Regions from separate parts of the Microbacterium sp. ZW T6_19 genome, predicted to be linked through region 3. Evidence: predicted binding sites of a transcription regulator. Region 3 holds the regulator's gene; each other region holds the start of a gene.
What was found. Region 3 encodes LexA, which represses DNA repair genes until DNA is damaged. Its sites were predicted from a motif close to TCGAACANNTGTTCGA; they were not measured.

Region 1 (5,397 bases), on a different contig from region 3:
ACCACGGTCCCCGTGAGGAGGCGCGGCTGATGGACTCCGACGACGACATCCCCGAGGCGACGGTGAGACTCACCCGCCGGGTGCGTCGGCGCAGCCAGGCGGGCGAGGGGCCGATCCCAGCGGATGCCGGCGCCGAGGCCGTCGCAGGGGACGGCGCCGACGAGAACGCGCCGATGGTCGAGGACCGCACCGTCGTGATGGGTCGACGCCGGCGTGCCGTGGATTCTGAGTCTGACGACGACCTCGACGAGGATTCGCCCCTGGTCGAGGACCGCACGGTGGTGATGGGTCGACGCCGGCGTGCCGTGGATTCCGAGTCCGATGACGACGTCGACGAGGATTCGCCCCTGGTCGAGGATCACACCGTCGTGATGGGTCGTCGGCGTCGCGGCGGCGCAGACGATTCCGAGTCCGACGACGACCTCGATGAACACACGCACATGATCGACGATCGCACCGTCGCGGTGGAGCGGCGGCGTCGACCAGATCTGACGGCTGACGAGGTTTCCGTCGAGGACCGCACGGTCGCGGTCGAGAGGCGCCGACGGACGGATGCTCCGCCGGAGCGCGCAGAGGACGACGAAGAGCTCTACGACACGGTGAGCCGTCCTCCGGCTGCCGACGTGGAGATGCCCCCGGCCATCTACAAGCCTCGTGCAGCGCCGCGCACACCGCACCGTCCTCCTGCGTCTCCTGGAGACATCGCTCCGACCCGCGTGATCGACGCCGACAGGGTCTCGGTGGCGAAAGCCGCACGCCGGCGCAGCCTGTATGCCGTCGCTGCCGTGTCGGGGGCCTGCGTCGTGTCGGTCGTCGGCCTGGTGCTCCTCGGATTCACCGTCCTCCTCTGAATCGCGCTTCCTCTGAATCGCGGTCCGCACGCAGGTCGAGGGAGGGTGCCCCGCGCCATAGCGTGAACGCTGAACCCGGTGCGTGAACGCTGAACCCGGTGCGTGATCGCTGAACCCGGTGCGTGATCGGTCAGACGAACATCACTCGCCGGGGCGGCGGGTCGACGTACGCGCGACCGAGAGGGCTGGTCCACTGCACTTCTCCGCCGGGGAGCTGCCGCGCTGTCCATCGGTGCCGCTCATCGAGGTCGGGGTGTTTCAGCGTGTGATGGCCGACGCAGAACGCCGAGAGGTTGTCGAGCCGGGTTCTGCCGCCGAGAGCATGATCGTGATTGTGGTCGATCTGGCAGCGGTGCACCGGCATCCGGCATCCGGGGAATCGGCAATGCGGGTCGCGGGCACGCAGGAACCGTTTCATCGCGGCGGTCGGTGTGTACGCGTCGGTCTCGACGAGCATCCCGGTCGGGGAGAGGAACAGTCGCGACCAGGTGTCGGCGTGCCCGGCGAAGTCGCGGGCGGCGTCGGGCTGCAGGGGCCCATGCCCGTCGAGCTCCGCGGGGCGGTCGTCGTGGTCGGCGAGGGTCGTCGCAGACAGGGTGACCTGCACCCGCCCGCGAATGTTCTCGATCGCCGTGCCGGTCACGGTGGTCGGGGCGGCGCCGAGGAGGAGGTCGGTGGCGAGATCGGCGCGCACCGCGTCGATTCCGCGGTCATCGATCCGAGGATGCTCCCAGTCGGGTGACGCGTCGTCGGTGAGGGGGTCAACGAGCGGGTCGGTGGTGAACGTGTCGGACTCGCCGAAGATGGCCATGTCGTCCCAGCCAGGGTCGGCGGCGTCGAGGTTCTCTGGGCGCACAGGGTCGTCACCGCGGTCGAGGACGTCGAGGTCGAGCACCGGGTCGGAGTCGTCACGGGTGCTCATCAGATGCTGAGCGACCTGAGTCAGTCGGTCGAGGATCGCGACTGCGAGGTGCTCGGGCAGCACGAGCTGCAGCAGCGCGAGACCGTCGCCCACGCTCGTCATCGTCACGGTCCGCTCGCTCTGCGCGCGCCGATGCCGCTCGGTGACGCCGACGCCGGCAAGGGCGGCTGCGATCTGACGCACCTGTGCCTTCGTTCGCGCCGGGGTCGCGGTTTCGGCGACGACGAGAGCGGCCGCCTCGTACATGTGATGCAGGCCCGCATCCGCTCGCCCGTCGTCGATCGCGTCGCGCACAGCGAACCCGGCCGAGATGATCTCGTGAACGTGCGCCGCCGTCACCTGTCCGCGCGTGAAGGATGCCACGACCTCGGGGTAGTCCCGCTGAAGGAAGAACGCGTCGACGAACGCCCGCTCGACTGTGCCCTGCGCGATGCGGCCGGAGGCGGAGTACTCCGCGATCATCGACCGGTGCATCGCGTCACGGTGGAACCCGTCACCCTGCACGTCCGCGTCGTACACCCGCAACCGGGCGGCAAGAAGATCGGACGCCCGCGCCTCCAAGACCGCGATCTGGCGGCGCGCCTCGAGCCAGTCGTCGAGCAGCGTCTGCCGCAACGCGAACTCGTCATCCAGGGAGGCCATGCCTCAAGTTTAGAACATAAGTACGAATAAAGGAAGGGGGCAGTCGCCTGTGTCCCCTCATCCATCAGCAGTTCGGACCGGAGCTCGAGCGCCTCTGCGGCTGCCTTCCCACGCGACGGAATCGCGCGCCCTCGATCGTGCGAGGATGGGAGCGTCGGGACTCAGGGGGAGCCCGACTGGCCGGGGGAGAGTCATGTCCGACGCGCAGTATCCGCAGCAGCCGAGATCGGCATCCGCCTACGAGCCGACGGCTCCTCCCGCGGTGCCACCGGGGCAGAGCCTGCCGCTCGCTCCTCTGAACCCCGGCCACTCCGCCGGCCCCGCACCTCTGCATCCGGCACCCGCACCGGGCTACCCGACGGCGCAGGGCGGCTACCCCGCGCCGAGCTACCCCAACGCGCAGGGCGGCTACCCGGCGCCGGGTTACCCGAGCGCACAGGGCGGATACCCCGCCCAGGGCTACCCGACGCCGCAGGGCTACCCGATGGCGCAAGGCGGATACCCGATCTCGCCCGGCTATCCCGCATACGGCTACGTCGTGCCCAGCGGTCGAAAGTTCTGGGGCCTGCAGTTCCTCGTCTTCGTGCCCTACGTCGGCGCCCTCGTGACGGTGATCGTCTCGCTCGTGCAACGCTCGAGCGCGCGTCGATCACCCCTCCCGATCGTCCGCGAGAACGCGCGCTGGGCGGCGAACTGGGCCCTCAGCTTCCTGCTGTACGTGATCGTCTCGTATGCGCTGATCGTGATCGTCGGCATCGCGACGTCGATCTCTTCATATGAGGAGTCGTACGGCGCCTATCGGAGTGCGCCGTCGGGCTGGATCGGCATCCCGGTGCTCCTTCTGCTCGGCATCGGGGTCTACTGCCTGGTCACCATGATCCGCGGGTGCGTGGTCTCCGACCGTGCTGTGCACCGCCCGGTGCTCGCGCTCCCGTTCCTCCGCGACTGAGGGCGGGATGGGCAGGTCTGCCCATCGTCGGTTCAGTCCGCGACAACTAGACTCGCCGGGTGCGTCGTCGGCTCGGAGCCGGCGCGGCGAGCAACAACCCCGGGGGAGTATCACCAGATGAAGGTCTTTTCGCGAATGCGCGCGCGGCCGAAGACGCTGGCGTCGGCGGCGGGCGTCGTCGCAGGCGTCGTCGCGATCACCACGTTGGCCTTCTCCTACCAGGGCAATCCCACCACCAAGGTCGACCTGAACGACGGCGGCGTGTGGATCACCAAGACCTCGAGCCTGCTCGTCGGGCATTTCAACTACGAGTCCGCACTTCTCGACGGCGGGCTGCGCAACGGCACCGACAGCTTCGACATCCTTCAGGATGCCGCGAACGTCGTCGTCGTCGACACCGACGCCGCCACCGCGACGGTCGTCGACCCCGCGCACGTCACACTGGCGGATTCGACCGCGATCCCCGGCTCGGCGAAGGTCGCGCTCGGGAATCAGACCGCTGCCGTCCTGGACCGCAAATCCGGCGATCTGTGGGTCGTGCCGATCAAGGGGCTCTCGTCGTTCGAGATCAAGGCCGCCGATCCCACTGCTGAACTCGGCGCGGACGCCGACGTCACCGTGGCGAAGGACGGCACCGTGTTCGGGCTCTCCTCGGCGCGCGGCGAGGTCGTCACGGTTCCCGTCGACAACGAAGGCGAGGGGCTGGAGCCCTCCACGTCCTCCATCGGAGAGATCGACGATTCCGAGACGGCGTCGATCACCGCGGTCGGCAGCACTCCCGTGGTGCTGGATTCCGCGGCGGGGGTCGTCCTCGCCCCCGGCGGCATCCGCACCGAGATCCCCGACGCCGATGGCGCGGTGCTGCAGCAGCCGTCGGCGCAGACGGGCTCGGTGTCCGTGGCCACGGCATCCTCGCTTCTGAGCATCCCGCTCGACGGCCGCGAGCCGACGACGACGGATGTCGGCGGCACGGGGGCGCCGGCGGCGCCGGTGTGGCTCCGCGGCTGCGCCTACGGCGCCTGGGCCGGATCGGCGACCTTCGTGCGGGAGTGCGAGGGCGACACGAACGACGTGAACCAGCAGATCCCGGATGCCGAGGGCTCGAAGCGCCTGGTCTTCCGTGTGAACCGGGACGTGATCGTGCTGAACGACACCGTCGGCGGAGCGGCATGGCTGCCCAACCAGAGTCTGCAGCGGGTCGACAACTGGGACGACATCGTCCCTCCGGAGGGCGAGTCGGAGAACCAGGAGGACACCACCGAGGAGACGGTGGAGACCACACTCCCCGAGCGCAGTGAGCAGAACACGGTCCCCGTCGCTGAGGACGACGACTTCGGCGTCCGTCCTGGACGCACGACGATGCTCCCGGTGCTCGACAACGACACCGACGCCGACGGCGACGTGCTCGTCGCCGCGCTCGCGCAGAGCCAGCCCGCGCTCGGCGACGTGCAGCCCGTGAACAACGGCGGCGCCCTGCAGATCGCGGTCGACGAAGACACCACGGGCGGCGGATCGTTCGAGTACGACATCGACGACGGGCGAGGAGGCAAAGCGTCGGCGACGGTGCAGCTCTCGGTGCACGGGTGGGATGTCAACGGCGCGCCCGGGCAGCAGCGCACGACCGCGCTCGCCGTCGAAGAAGGGGGCGCCGTCTCGTACAACGTGCTGCCCGACTGGCTCGACCCCGACGGCGACGACATGTATCTGCAGGACGTGATCGCCGCCCCGGGAGACGAGGTCGACTTCACGACCGACGGCCAGGTCACCTATCGCGCGGTCGCCAGCCTGCAGGGGCGCAAGGATATCCAGATCGTGGTGTCCGACGGACTCGGCGAGACCACCACGGGCACGCTGCGGCTCGACGTCCGACCGGCGGGGTCCACGCTCCCGAAGACGAACGCCGATCACGTCGTGACCCGCGTCGGTGAGACCATCGCCGTCGCGCCCCTTGTCAACGACACGAGCTCAGGGCGAGAGCCGCTGCGTCTCGTCAGGGTCGACGAGGTGGCGGGAGCGACCATCGTTTCCGACTT
Region 2 (5,397 bases), on a different contig from region 3:
TCCGCAACTCCGGAGAACAGGACGTGACCGTCGTCTCGGCGCAGACCGAAGCGTCGAGCATGGTCGAGTTGCACGAAACCGTCGAGAACGACGCCGGCGAGATGGTGATGCGCGAGCGAGAGGGCGGTTTCGTCATTCCGGCCGGAGGCACGCTCACACTGGAGCCGGGGGCGAACCACATCATGCTGATGGATCTGGCGAAGCCGCTGAAGGCCGGAGACGAAGTGGCCTTCACGCTGACGTTCTCCGATGGCTCGACGGTCGACTTCACGGCACCGGTCAAGGACTACTCCGGCGCCAACGAGAACTACGACACGGATCAGTGATGTCGGCGCCCCTCGAGGGCGCTCGATCCGACCGCGCCGGTTCCTCCCGGCGGCAGTTCCTCCTCGGAGGGGCTGTCGCCGGGCTGGGGGCGGCGGCTGCGGTCGGCATCGACTACGCCCTGAATCAGAAACCGGCGCCCGCTGCGCCGTCCGAGCCGATGAACGGCGAAGAGAGCGTGCCGTTCTTCGGCGTGCACCAGGCGGGCGTCGACACTTCGGCTCAAGCCCACGGGATGTTCATCGCGCTCGACCTGTTCGACGCCGTCGACCGTGACGGGATCATCCGCCTGCTGCGGCTCCTCACTGATGACGCGGCGAGGCTGACCCAGGGCAGGCCCGCCCTCGCCGACTCGGAACCCGAGCTCGCCGCGAGCCCCGCACGTCTCACCGTCACCTTCGGTTTCGGCGCGCGGCTCGTGGCGAGGGCGAGCGCGCAGCCGCCGGCCTGGCTCGCTCCCCTGCCGGCCTTCGGGATCGACGCGCTGCAGCCGGAGTTCTCCGACGGAGACCTGCTCATCCAGATCGCGGCCGACGACCCGCTCACCGTCGCGCACGCGGGGCGGATGCTGCTGAAGGACTCGAGGTCGTTCGCCGCCGTGCGCTGGACGCAGGCGGGCTTCCGCCGTGCGTACGGCACCGAGCGCCCGGGAACGACGATGCGCAACCTGTTCGGCCAGGTCGACGGCACCGCCAACCCGCGACCCGGCACCCAGGAGTTCGACGACGTCGTGTGGTCGCGCGAAGGGTGGCTCGCCGGCGGGACGGGCGTCGTGATCCGACGCATCCGGATGGACCTCGACAAATGGGATCGCCTGGATCGCAGCGGTCGAGAGGCGTCCGTCGGGCGCCGACTCTCGAACGGTGCGCCGCTCACCGGCGGCGAGGAGTTCGACGAGCCGGACTTCGACGCGAAGACGGCGATCGGCTTCCCGGTGATCCCTCAGTTCGCGCACATCCGGCGTGCGCGGGGGGACGATGCCGAGAAGATCTTCCGGCGGGCCTACAACTACGAGGAGCGACCCATCGGCGCGGGGCTTTCCGACTCCGGCCTGATCTTCGTGTCCTTCCAGGCCGACGTCGAGCGGCAGTTCACGCCGATGCAGCGGCGCCTCGCCGAACTCGATCTGCTGAACGAGTGGACGACGCCGATCGGCTCCGCGGTCTTCGCCGTCCCGCCCGGATGCGAAGAGGGCGGGTTCATCGGAGACACGCTCTTCGCCTGATGTCGTCCGCCTGGTCCCTTCTCGACCGGCGGAGGGGACGAGGCGGCGACGGGATACTCCGGCGACCCCTTCCTGTCAACGGGCCTGCCCCGTGTGCGCCGCGCGCGGATGCTGGACTCCACCTGAACAGGAGAGGAGAGCATGATGATGAATCCCGAAGCCTTCCTGGGCCCCCAGGAGCCGCTCGTGCCCGAGGAAGCGCCCGACGACTTCGACCTCCAGGACGACGAGGTGGATGCCGAGCGCTGAACCCGCGGAAAGAGCCGTCAGGCGGACGCTGCGTCCCGCAGGCACTCCAGGAACGCCCCGCGGACCGCGCTCTCGTCGTCCCGCGTGCGCCAGGCGGCCAGGAGCCGCGTCGTCGGTGATCCGGCGAGGGGTACGACGGCGATGGACGGCGGCACCAGCTGGCGGACCGACTCCGGCAGGATGCTGATCCCCACACCCGCCGCCACGAACCCCAGCGCCGTCTCCTGGTGCACGACCTCTTCGACCACGCGCATGCGTCCCGCCTGAGCGAGGAGCTCGGTCACCCGATCGACGTAACCGGGCATCAGCGCACGGGGGTAGGCGATCATCGGTTCGGCGATGACGTCCTGAAGGGAGGCCTCGGCGCGGTCCGCGAGCGCATGGCCGGCGGGCAGGCACGCCACGAGACGCTCCTCGAAGACCACGGCGGTCGACAGCGAATCGGCGCCGACTCCGGTCCGAGGGAGCTCGTCGCGGACGATGCCGATGTCGAGAGTGCCCGCACGGAGACGGTCGAACTGCTCGCCCGAGGTGAGCGGCACGAGCGTGAGGCTCACCTTCGGGCGTCTGGCGCGGAACAGTCGGACGACCTCCGGCAGCACGGTGTAGTTCGCCGAGCTGACGAAGCCGGCCGTGAGCTGACCGGAGAGTCCGCCGACGTAGTCGCGCATGTCCGCCCGCACCGCGTCGACCTCGTCGAGGATCCGCCGCGCGCTCTCCTGCAGATGCATGCCCGCAGCGGTGAGAGCGACACGGCGCGTGCTGCGGACGAACAGCGGCGTGCCCACTTCTCGCTCGAGACGTCCGATCTGCACGCTCAGCGGCGGCTGTGACATATGCAGCTTCTGCGCCGCGCGCCCGAAGTGGAGCTCGTCCGCGACGGCCATGAAGTACCGCAGCTGACGCAGTTCCATTCCCGGCACGATACGCGCCGTGTATTACCGATCCGTTACGGCCGCATTGCGAGCGAAACGCTATCAATTGAAGGTGGAAAAGGTATTTGACCTGGGGTTGTTCTGACGGCTTATCTGGTGGTGAAGCACCCGATATGGAGGACCCGACATGGCCGCAGACCCCACCCCCGACACCCGCATCGACATGCTCTACCTCAGTGAGCCCGAGGTCATCGCTGCGGGCATGAAGGACATGGAGCGGTGCATGGAGGTCATGGAGGAAGTGCTCGTGCTGGTCGCCAAGGGCGATTATCGGATGGCGGGGAGCTCGGCGAACTCGCACGGCGCCCAGATCGGCTTCCCCTCGTCGTCGCCTTTCCCGACGATGCCTCTGGATGCAGCCGACCGGCGCTTCATGGCCATGCCGGCCTACCTCGGCGGCCGCTTCGACGTCGCCGGCGTCAAGTGGTACGGCTCGAACGTCGACAACCGCGACAAGGGTCTTCCGCGCTCGATCCACCTGATCGTGCTGAACGACAAGGAGACGGGGGCGCCCTTCGCCATCATGTCGGGCAATCTCGAGAGCGCCTATCGCACGGCGGCCGTGCCGGGAGCGGCGGCCAAGAAGCTGGCGCCCGTGAACGCGAAGTCCCTGGGCATCATTGGCCCAGGCGCCATGAACAAGAGCGCGCTGCACGCCATGACCACGGCGCGCCCCACGCTCGACACGATCCGCATCAACGGACGCCGTCGTTCCACTTCCGAGGCGTTCGCCGCCTATGTGAAGGCGCACTATCCGCAGTTCACGACGATCGAGATCGCGGAGACGGTCGAAGAGGCCGTGCGCGATTCCGACATCGTCTCCGAAGCGGTCACGGGTCTGGTCGGCTCGGAGAACTATCCGTACATCGACGGCGACTGGATCAAGCCGGGCGCGTTCCTCAGCCTGCCGGCCAATCTGCGCATGGACAAGGAGTACACCACCTCCGGCAAGGCACGGCTCATCGCGGACGCCAAGAAGATCTACGGGGCATGGGCCGAGGAGTACCCCTCGCCCTCGCACGAGACCGCCTTCGGCATGATCGGCCTGTACTGGCAGGACCTCATCGACGCAGGCGAGCTCGACGAGTCGCGCGTGGTCAACATCGGCGACGTGTTCGACGGCACCGCGGTCGGCCGCGAGTTCGACGAGCAGCCCGTGCTGTTCAGCGTGGGAGGCATGGGCGTCGAGGATGTCGCCTGGGCCAAGACCGTCTACGAGAACGCGGTCGCGAAGGGCATCGGCACCACGCTGAAGCTCTGGGACGCGCCTGACCTGGTCTGACCCGTGCACGACATCGACAGGCGGGAGTCCGCCACCTACGCCGTCATCGGCGCCGGTCTCAGCGGAGCCGCGGTCGCCTGGCGCCTCGCGGCGTCCGGCGCCGACGTGATCGTCCTCGAGCGCGACGTGCCGGCATCCGCCCTCGGCAGCTCGCACGGTTCGGCGCGCATCTTCCGCTACGGCTATCTCGACCCGTTCTACGCAGGACTCGTCGTGCGGGCGAAGAGCTCGTGGGACGAGCTCGAAGCGGCGAGCGGCAGGCGGCTGATCACGCCGAGCGGGTCGCTGGATTTCGGCGCCGTGCGCGATCCGCGCCGGCTCGCCGAGGTCCTCGAGACGGTGGGAGTCGAGCACGAGCTGCTCTCGGGCGCGGATGCCGCGACCCGCTGGCCCGGGCTGCGCTTCGACACCGAGGTGCTCTGGCACCCGGGCGCGGGCGTCATCGACGCCGAGGAGTCGGTGACCGCGATGCTCGATCTGGCCCGCGCGGCCGGCGCCCAGGTGCGCACCGAGTGGGAGGTCGCATCCGTGCGGCACGGATTCACCGGCTACCTGGTCACGTCGACGACCGGCCGCACCGTGCACGCCGAGCAGGTGATCGTCGCCGCGGGCGGATGGCTGCCCGCGCTGCTGGGCGAGCTCGACCTGCCGCCGGGTTTCGCCGACGCGCTGCCCGAGTTCGAGGTGCGCCAGGAGAACGCGTTCCACTACAGGTATCGGGATCAGAGCGAGCGGGGCGAGCCCGCCCGAGGATCTCAGACCTCGTGGCCGACCTTCATCTACAAGGGCGAGGACATTCAGACCTACGGGCTGCCGGGAGGCCGAGACGCGGAGTTCGCCGGACAGAAGATCGCCGAGTACAACGGCGGCCGCGTCATCCGCTCCGCCCGCGATCAGGACGGCGCGGTCGATCCGGACAACCGCGGACGTGTGACCGGATTCGTCGAAGAGTTCGCGCCGGGGCTGGAGGCCGAGTCCTACGCGGAGACCACCTGCCTGTTCACGAACGTGCCGCGCGACGACATGATCATCGATCGAGCCGCCGGGGTCACGATCCTCTCGCCGTGCTCAGGTCAGGGCGCCAAGTTCGCTCCCCTGCTCGGCGAACTCGTGCACGATCTCGTCGCCGGAACCGGACGATCGTCCGAGCGATTCCGCGCCGTCGGGCAGCGCTTCGCGGGAGCACTGCGATGAGCGGCGACGCAAGCGCCCTCCTCGCCCAGATCGCGCACATCGGCGTCGATCCGGAGCGCGGCGGATACACCCGACCCGTGTTCTCGGCTCCCGAGCTCGAACTGAGAGCCTGGTTCATCGCGCAGGCCGATCATCGCGGACTCGACGTCGAGATCGACGGCAACGGCGTGATCTGGGCGTGGTGGGAT
Region 3 (5,397 bases):
GTCGACCCATCGCTGGCAGGACATCGACGCCCTGCTCGCGAAGCAGGCGGCGGGTGCGACGTCGGCGATCACACAGCTGTTCTTCCACTCCGACGACTACCTGAGCTTCGTCGAGAAGGCGCGCGCCGAGGGGGTCACCATCCCGATCCTCCCCGGCATCATGCCGATCGTGTCGCCCGTGCGCCTCACCCGCGTGCTGGAGCTGACGGGCGAGACCCTGCCGAGCGAACTCGCCATCGCGCTCGATGTCGAGCCGACGCCGGAGGGGCGCCATGAGATCGGCGTCGAGTGGGCGGCCCGTCTCGCCCGCGAGGTGATCGCGGGCGGTGCCCCCGGCATCCACCTGTATGCGTTCAACCAGCACGACACCGTGCTCACCGTTCTCGAAGAGGCCGGCGTCCTGCCGGTCGCTCGCATCCGCTGACCCCGCTGAACCCCCATCGAAAGGCTCCACCATGTCCGGATTCCCTGAGGGCACCATCCTCGGCTACCCCCGCATCGGCCGACGCCGCGAGCTCAAGAAGGCCGTCGAGGCGTTCTGGGCCGGTCGCTCCGACCTCGCCCAGCTCGAGGCGACCGCCGCGGAACTCCGAGCCGCGACCCGCGAACGGCTCGCCTCGCTCGGTCTCGGCCGCGCCGACTCCGCCATCCCCGAGTCGTTCTCTTTCTACGACCAGGTGCTCGACGCCGCAGTCGCCGTCGGTGCGATCCCCGCACGCTTCGAAGACCTCCGCGCGGCGGACGGCACGATCGGGCTTCCCGCCTACTTCACGATCGCGCGCGGTGAGGGCGATCGCGCTCCGCTCGAGATGACGAAGTGGTTCGACTCGAACTATCACTACCTGGTGCCCGAGATCGGGCCGGACACGAGCTTCTCGCTCTCCGACGACCGTCTCGTGCGCGACGTCGCCGAGGGCGTCGCCGCCGGCTTCGTGACGCGTCCTGTGATCGTCGGACCCGTCACGCTCCTCGCGCTGGCGAAGGCGGCGGACGGCGCGCCCGATGACTTCGACCCGCTTTCCCGCCTCGACGACCTTCTGCCCGTCTACGTCGAACTCCTCGCGGCCCTGAAGGATGCGGGAGCGGAGTGGGTGCAGCTCGACGAACCGGCGCTCGTGAGCGAGTCGCTGCCCGCGTCCGTCGCCCAACTGGCGGATGCTGCGGCCCGCGCGCTGGCTGTGCTCGGTGGCTCGTCCGACCGTCCCTCGATCCTGGTCGCAGCTCCCTACGCCGACCTCGGCGAGGTGTTCCCGGTGCTCGCCGCCGCCCCGATCGAGGCGATCGGGGTGGACCTCGTCCGCGGTGGAGTGCCCGCGGAGGCCCCGGGCCTCGAAGGCAAGGCCCTCGTCGGGGGAGCGATCGACGGGCACAACATCTGGCGCGGCGATCTCGCTGCGGCGGCCGACAAGCTCGAGGCGCTGGGCGGACTCGGTGCGGCATCCGTCTCGGCATCCACCTCCACCTCGCTGCTGCACGTGCCGCATGACGTCGACGACGAGACGAAGCTCGACGCGCGCCTGGTCTCGTGGCTCGCGTTCGCCGACCAGAAGGTCGCGCAGGTCGTGACCCTCGCTCGCGGCCTCGCCGAAGGACGCAGCGCGATCGCGGCCGAGCTCGACGCGGCATCCGCCGCCCTGGCCGACCGACTGTCGGCCCCGGGCGTGCGCGACGGCGCCGTGCGCGATCGCGCCCTCACCGACGCCGACTTCTCGCGTGCGTCCTACGAGGAGCGCGAAGCGGCCCAGGAGGCGCTCGGCCTGCCCGCCCTGCCGCTCACCACGATCGGATCGTTCCCGCAGACCGGTGACATCCGCCAGGCACGCGCCCGCTTCACGAAGGGCGAGATCCCCGTGGAGGACTACGAGGAGTTCCTGCGCCGTGAAGTCGCCAGCGTCGTCTCACTGCAGGAGGATCTCGGTCTCGACGTCCTCGTGCACGGCGAGCCGGAGCGCAACGACATGGTGCAGTACTTCGCCGAGAACCTCGATGGCTTCGACGTCACCGAGAACGGCTGGGTGCAGTCCTACGGTTCCCGCGCGACGCGTCCGTCCATCCTCTGGGGCGACGTCTCGCGTCCGGCGCCCATCACGGTGGGCTGGTCCACGTACGCGCAGTCACTGACCACCGCGCACATGAAGGGCATGCTCACGGGCCCCGTGACGATCCTCGCCTGGTCGTTCGTCCGCGACGACCAGCCGCTCGCCGAGACGGCCAACCAGGTCGCGCTCGCGCTGCGCGATGAGATCGCCGACCTCGAGGCCGCGGGCATCGCGATCATCCAGGTCGACGAGCCCGCGCTGCGCGAGCTGCTCCCGCTCAAGAAGGCGGACCAGCCCGAGTACCTGCAGTGGTCGGTGGACTCGTTCCGTCTCGCCACGGGTGGAGCCGCCTCAGGCACGCAGGTGCACACGCACCTCTGCTACTCGGAGTTCGGGGTCGTGATCGACGCGATCCGGGCGCTCGACGCCGACGTCACCTCGATCGAGGCGGCACGCAGCCGTATGGAGGTCGTCGCGGACGTCGCCGAGGCGGGCTTCGACCACGGCATCGGGCCCGGCGTGTACGACATCCACTCGCCGCGGGTGCCGAGCGTCGAAGAGGTCGAGGCGCTCCTGCGCCGGGCCGTCGACGAGATCCCGCTGCGTCAGCTCTGGGTGAACCCCGATTGCGGTCTGAAGACCCGCGGCTACGACGAGACGGTCGCGTCGCTGCGCAACATCGTCGAGGCGACCCGTCGCGTCCGGGAGGACGTCTCGGTCGCCGTCTGATCGAGGATCGTCGGTCCGCAGCAGTGCCGGGAGCCCGCCGAGAACGGATGCCGGCGCCGCCCGCGAACAGCAGAAGCCCCCTTCACCTGTGAAGGGGGCTTCTGCGCGTCGGAGACCGTTCAGACGGCGCGGAGCACCGCCACGACCTTGCCGAGGATCGTCGATTCGTCGCCGAGGATCGGTTCGAAAGCGGAGTTCCGGGGGAGCAGCCAGGTGTGACCGTCACGACGGCGGAGGACCTTGACTGTGGCCTCGCCGTCGAGCATGGCGGCGACGATCTCGCCGTTCTCGGCCGTGTGCTGGGTGCGGACGACGACCCAGTCGCCGTCGCAGATCGCCGCGTCGATCATGGACTCGCCTGACACCTTGAGCATGAACAGGTCGCCCTTGCCTACCAGCTGGCGGGGGAGCGGGAAGATCTCCTCGACCTGCTGATCGGCCGTGATCGGGACTCCGGCTGCGATGCGTCCGACGAGCGGCACCAGGGCGGCATCGCCCACCGGGGTCGCGACGTCGGCGGGGTTCTCGCCGCTCGTGCCTGGCAGATCGATCAGCACCTCCATGGCACGGGTCTTTCCAGGGTCGCGGCGCAGGTAGCCGCTGAGCTCGAGCTGGCCGAGCTGATGGGTGACGCTCGACAGCGACTTGAGGCCGACGGCGTCGCCGATCTCGCGCATGCTCGGCGGATAGCCGTGCCGGCTGATCGAGTTCTGGATCACCTCGAGGATCGCCATCTGCTTGGGGCTCAGGCTCTTTCGGCGACGGGTGCGCGGCGCCTCGGGCTCAGGTGCGGAGTTGTCGCTCATCGTGCTCCTTAGATGCGTGATTCCGGGGCCGCAGTTCGAATGTCGGTGGTCCGTGATGTGGTGTCCGTATCGAAACCGTATCCGAGAAACGGGCCGATCTGGAAGATCTGTTCGAGCGTGTCGGCAGATTCTCGAACCAGGTTTCGAAGAACGCTTGACAGATGTTCGAATTCGAATATAGATTCGGAACGTAGCTTCGCATCCACGGCTCCCGGCCGAGTCCTGAATGCGAACGCTACGCCAACTTCCCCCTCAGGGGGCTTCCCGCAGGGAAGCGACAAGAAGGAGCACGACATGAGCACCATCGCCTTCGGCACCGCGGCAGTTCTTCCGGCACGTCCGGCGACGCGCCTGCGAGTGACGGCGCGTGGTCGCCGTGTGCTCCTGGCCCTCGCGTCGATCCCTCTCGCCGCTGGTATCGCATTCGGCGTCCTCAGCGGCGGCAGCGCTCTGGCCTCGAACGACGCGGTCTCCACGGCGACGTTCGAGACCGTCACGGTCGTGCCCGGTGACTCGCTCTGGTCGATCGCCTCGAAGGTCGCTCCGAATGAGGACCCGCGCGGCGTCATGGACGAGATCAGCGACCTCAACATGCTCGAGGGTTCGACCCTGCAGGTCGGTGACGAGCTCGCGATCCCTGCTCGGTACACGAGCTGACCATCGATGTACGCGAACTGACCATCGTTCGGTTCTGGGAGCGTCCTTCGGCAGGCTCAGGAACCCAAGGGGCGAAGTGTGTCACCTGGCTCGGTTGCATAGCCGGTGCGTTCTAGCATGGGAAGGGTGACCGCTTCTCTTGACGACCTGCCGCTTCGCGACGACCTCCGGGGGCTGACGCCTTACGGTGCACCTCAGGCTCCCCTCCCGATCGCGCTCAACGTCAACGAGAACACCCATCCGGTGCCGGATGCCGTCGCCAGCGACATCCTCGACGACATCGCGGTCGCGATCCGCGACGTGAACCGCTACCCCGACCGGGAGTTCACGACGCTGCGTGAGGCGTTCGCGTCGTACCTCGGGCACGGTCTGACCTCCGAGCAGATCTGGGCGGGCAACGGATCGAATGAGGTGCTGCAGCACATCCTGCAGGCCTTCGGCGGCCCTGGGCGCACCGCGTTCAGTTTCGCGCCCACCTATTCGATGTATCCGCTGATCGCTCAGGGGACAGGTGCCCGCTGGGTGGCCGGCACCCGCGAGCCGGACTACACGATCACCCCGGACGACGCCGCGGCGCAGGTGCGCGACGCGGATCCCGACGTGATCCTGTTGTGCTCGCCGAACAATCCGACCGGCACGCCGCTTGGGCTCGACGTGGTCGAGGCGGTGTACGACGCGGCTCGTGGCATCGTGATCGTGGACGAGGCTTATCAGGAGTTCGCGCCGCGGGATGCGGCATCCGCCCTCAGCCTGCTCGAGGGGCGTCCGCGCCTCGCCGTCTCGCGGACCATGAGCAAGGCCTTCGCCTTCGCGGGCGCCCGAGTCGGCTATCTCGCCGCCGACCCCGCGTTCATCGACGCACTGAGGCTGGTGCGTCTGCCGTACCACCTGAGTGCGCTCACGCAGGCCGCTGCCGTCGCCGCTCTGCGCAACGCCGACGTGATGCTGGGGATGGTCGACGAGATCGTCGAGCAGCGCGACCGCATCTCGGCCACGCTCGAGGCGCTCGGCTACACCCCCCACGAGTCCTGGTCGAACTTCGTCCTGTTCGGTGGCGTGTCCGATCCGAAGGCGACCTGGCAGGGGCTGTACGACCAGGGCGTGCTCATCCGCGACGTCGGGATCCCCGGGCACCTCCGCGTCACCGCGGGAACCGAGGCGGAGAC

Region 1: the regulator LexA is predicted to act here: its motif matches at 2,426-2,441, upstream of ACI3KT_RS17435 (DUF222 domain-containing protein).
Region 2: the regulator LexA is predicted to act here: its motif matches at 2,787-2,802, upstream of ACI3KT_RS06965 (tyramine oxidase subunit B).

What each region holds. Positions count from the first base shown of each region.
Region 1 is NZ_JBJDRH010000015.1:21,924-27,320, reverse strand. It holds gene ACI3KT_RS17445 (PP2C family serine/threonine-protein phosphatase) at 1-30, shown strand, start outside; gene ACI3KT_RS17440 (hypothetical protein) at 30-851, shown strand; gene ACI3KT_RS17435 (DUF222 domain-containing protein) at 982-2,415, opposite strand; gene ACI3KT_RS17430 (DUF4870 domain-containing protein) at 2,609-3,364, shown strand; gene ACI3KT_RS17425 (Ig-like domain-containing protein) at 3,482-5,397, shown strand, end outside.
Region 2 is NZ_JBJDRH010000003.1:410,648-416,044, reverse strand. It holds gene ACI3KT_RS06980 (copper chaperone PCu(A)C) at 1-326, shown strand, start outside; gene ACI3KT_RS06975 (Dyp-type peroxidase) at 326-1,549, shown strand; gene ACI3KT_RS06970 (LysR family transcriptional regulator) at 1,816-2,712, opposite strand; gene ACI3KT_RS06965 (tyramine oxidase subunit B) at 2,861-4,015, shown strand; gene ACI3KT_RS06960 (FAD-dependent oxidoreductase) at 4,019-5,209, shown strand; gene ACI3KT_RS06955 (allantoate amidohydrolase) at 5,206-5,397, shown strand, end outside.
Region 3 is NZ_JBJDRH010000004.1:351,519-356,915, forward strand. It holds gene ACI3KT_RS08695 (methylenetetrahydrofolate reductase) at 1-424, shown strand, start outside; gene metE (5-methyltetrahydropteroyltriglutamate--homocysteine S-methyltransferase) at 456-2,768, shown strand; gene lexA (transcriptional repressor LexA) at 2,888-3,574, opposite strand; gene ACI3KT_RS08710 (LysM peptidoglycan-binding domain-containing protein) at 3,869-4,231, shown strand; gene ACI3KT_RS08715 (histidinol-phosphate transaminase) at 4,349-5,397, shown strand, end outside.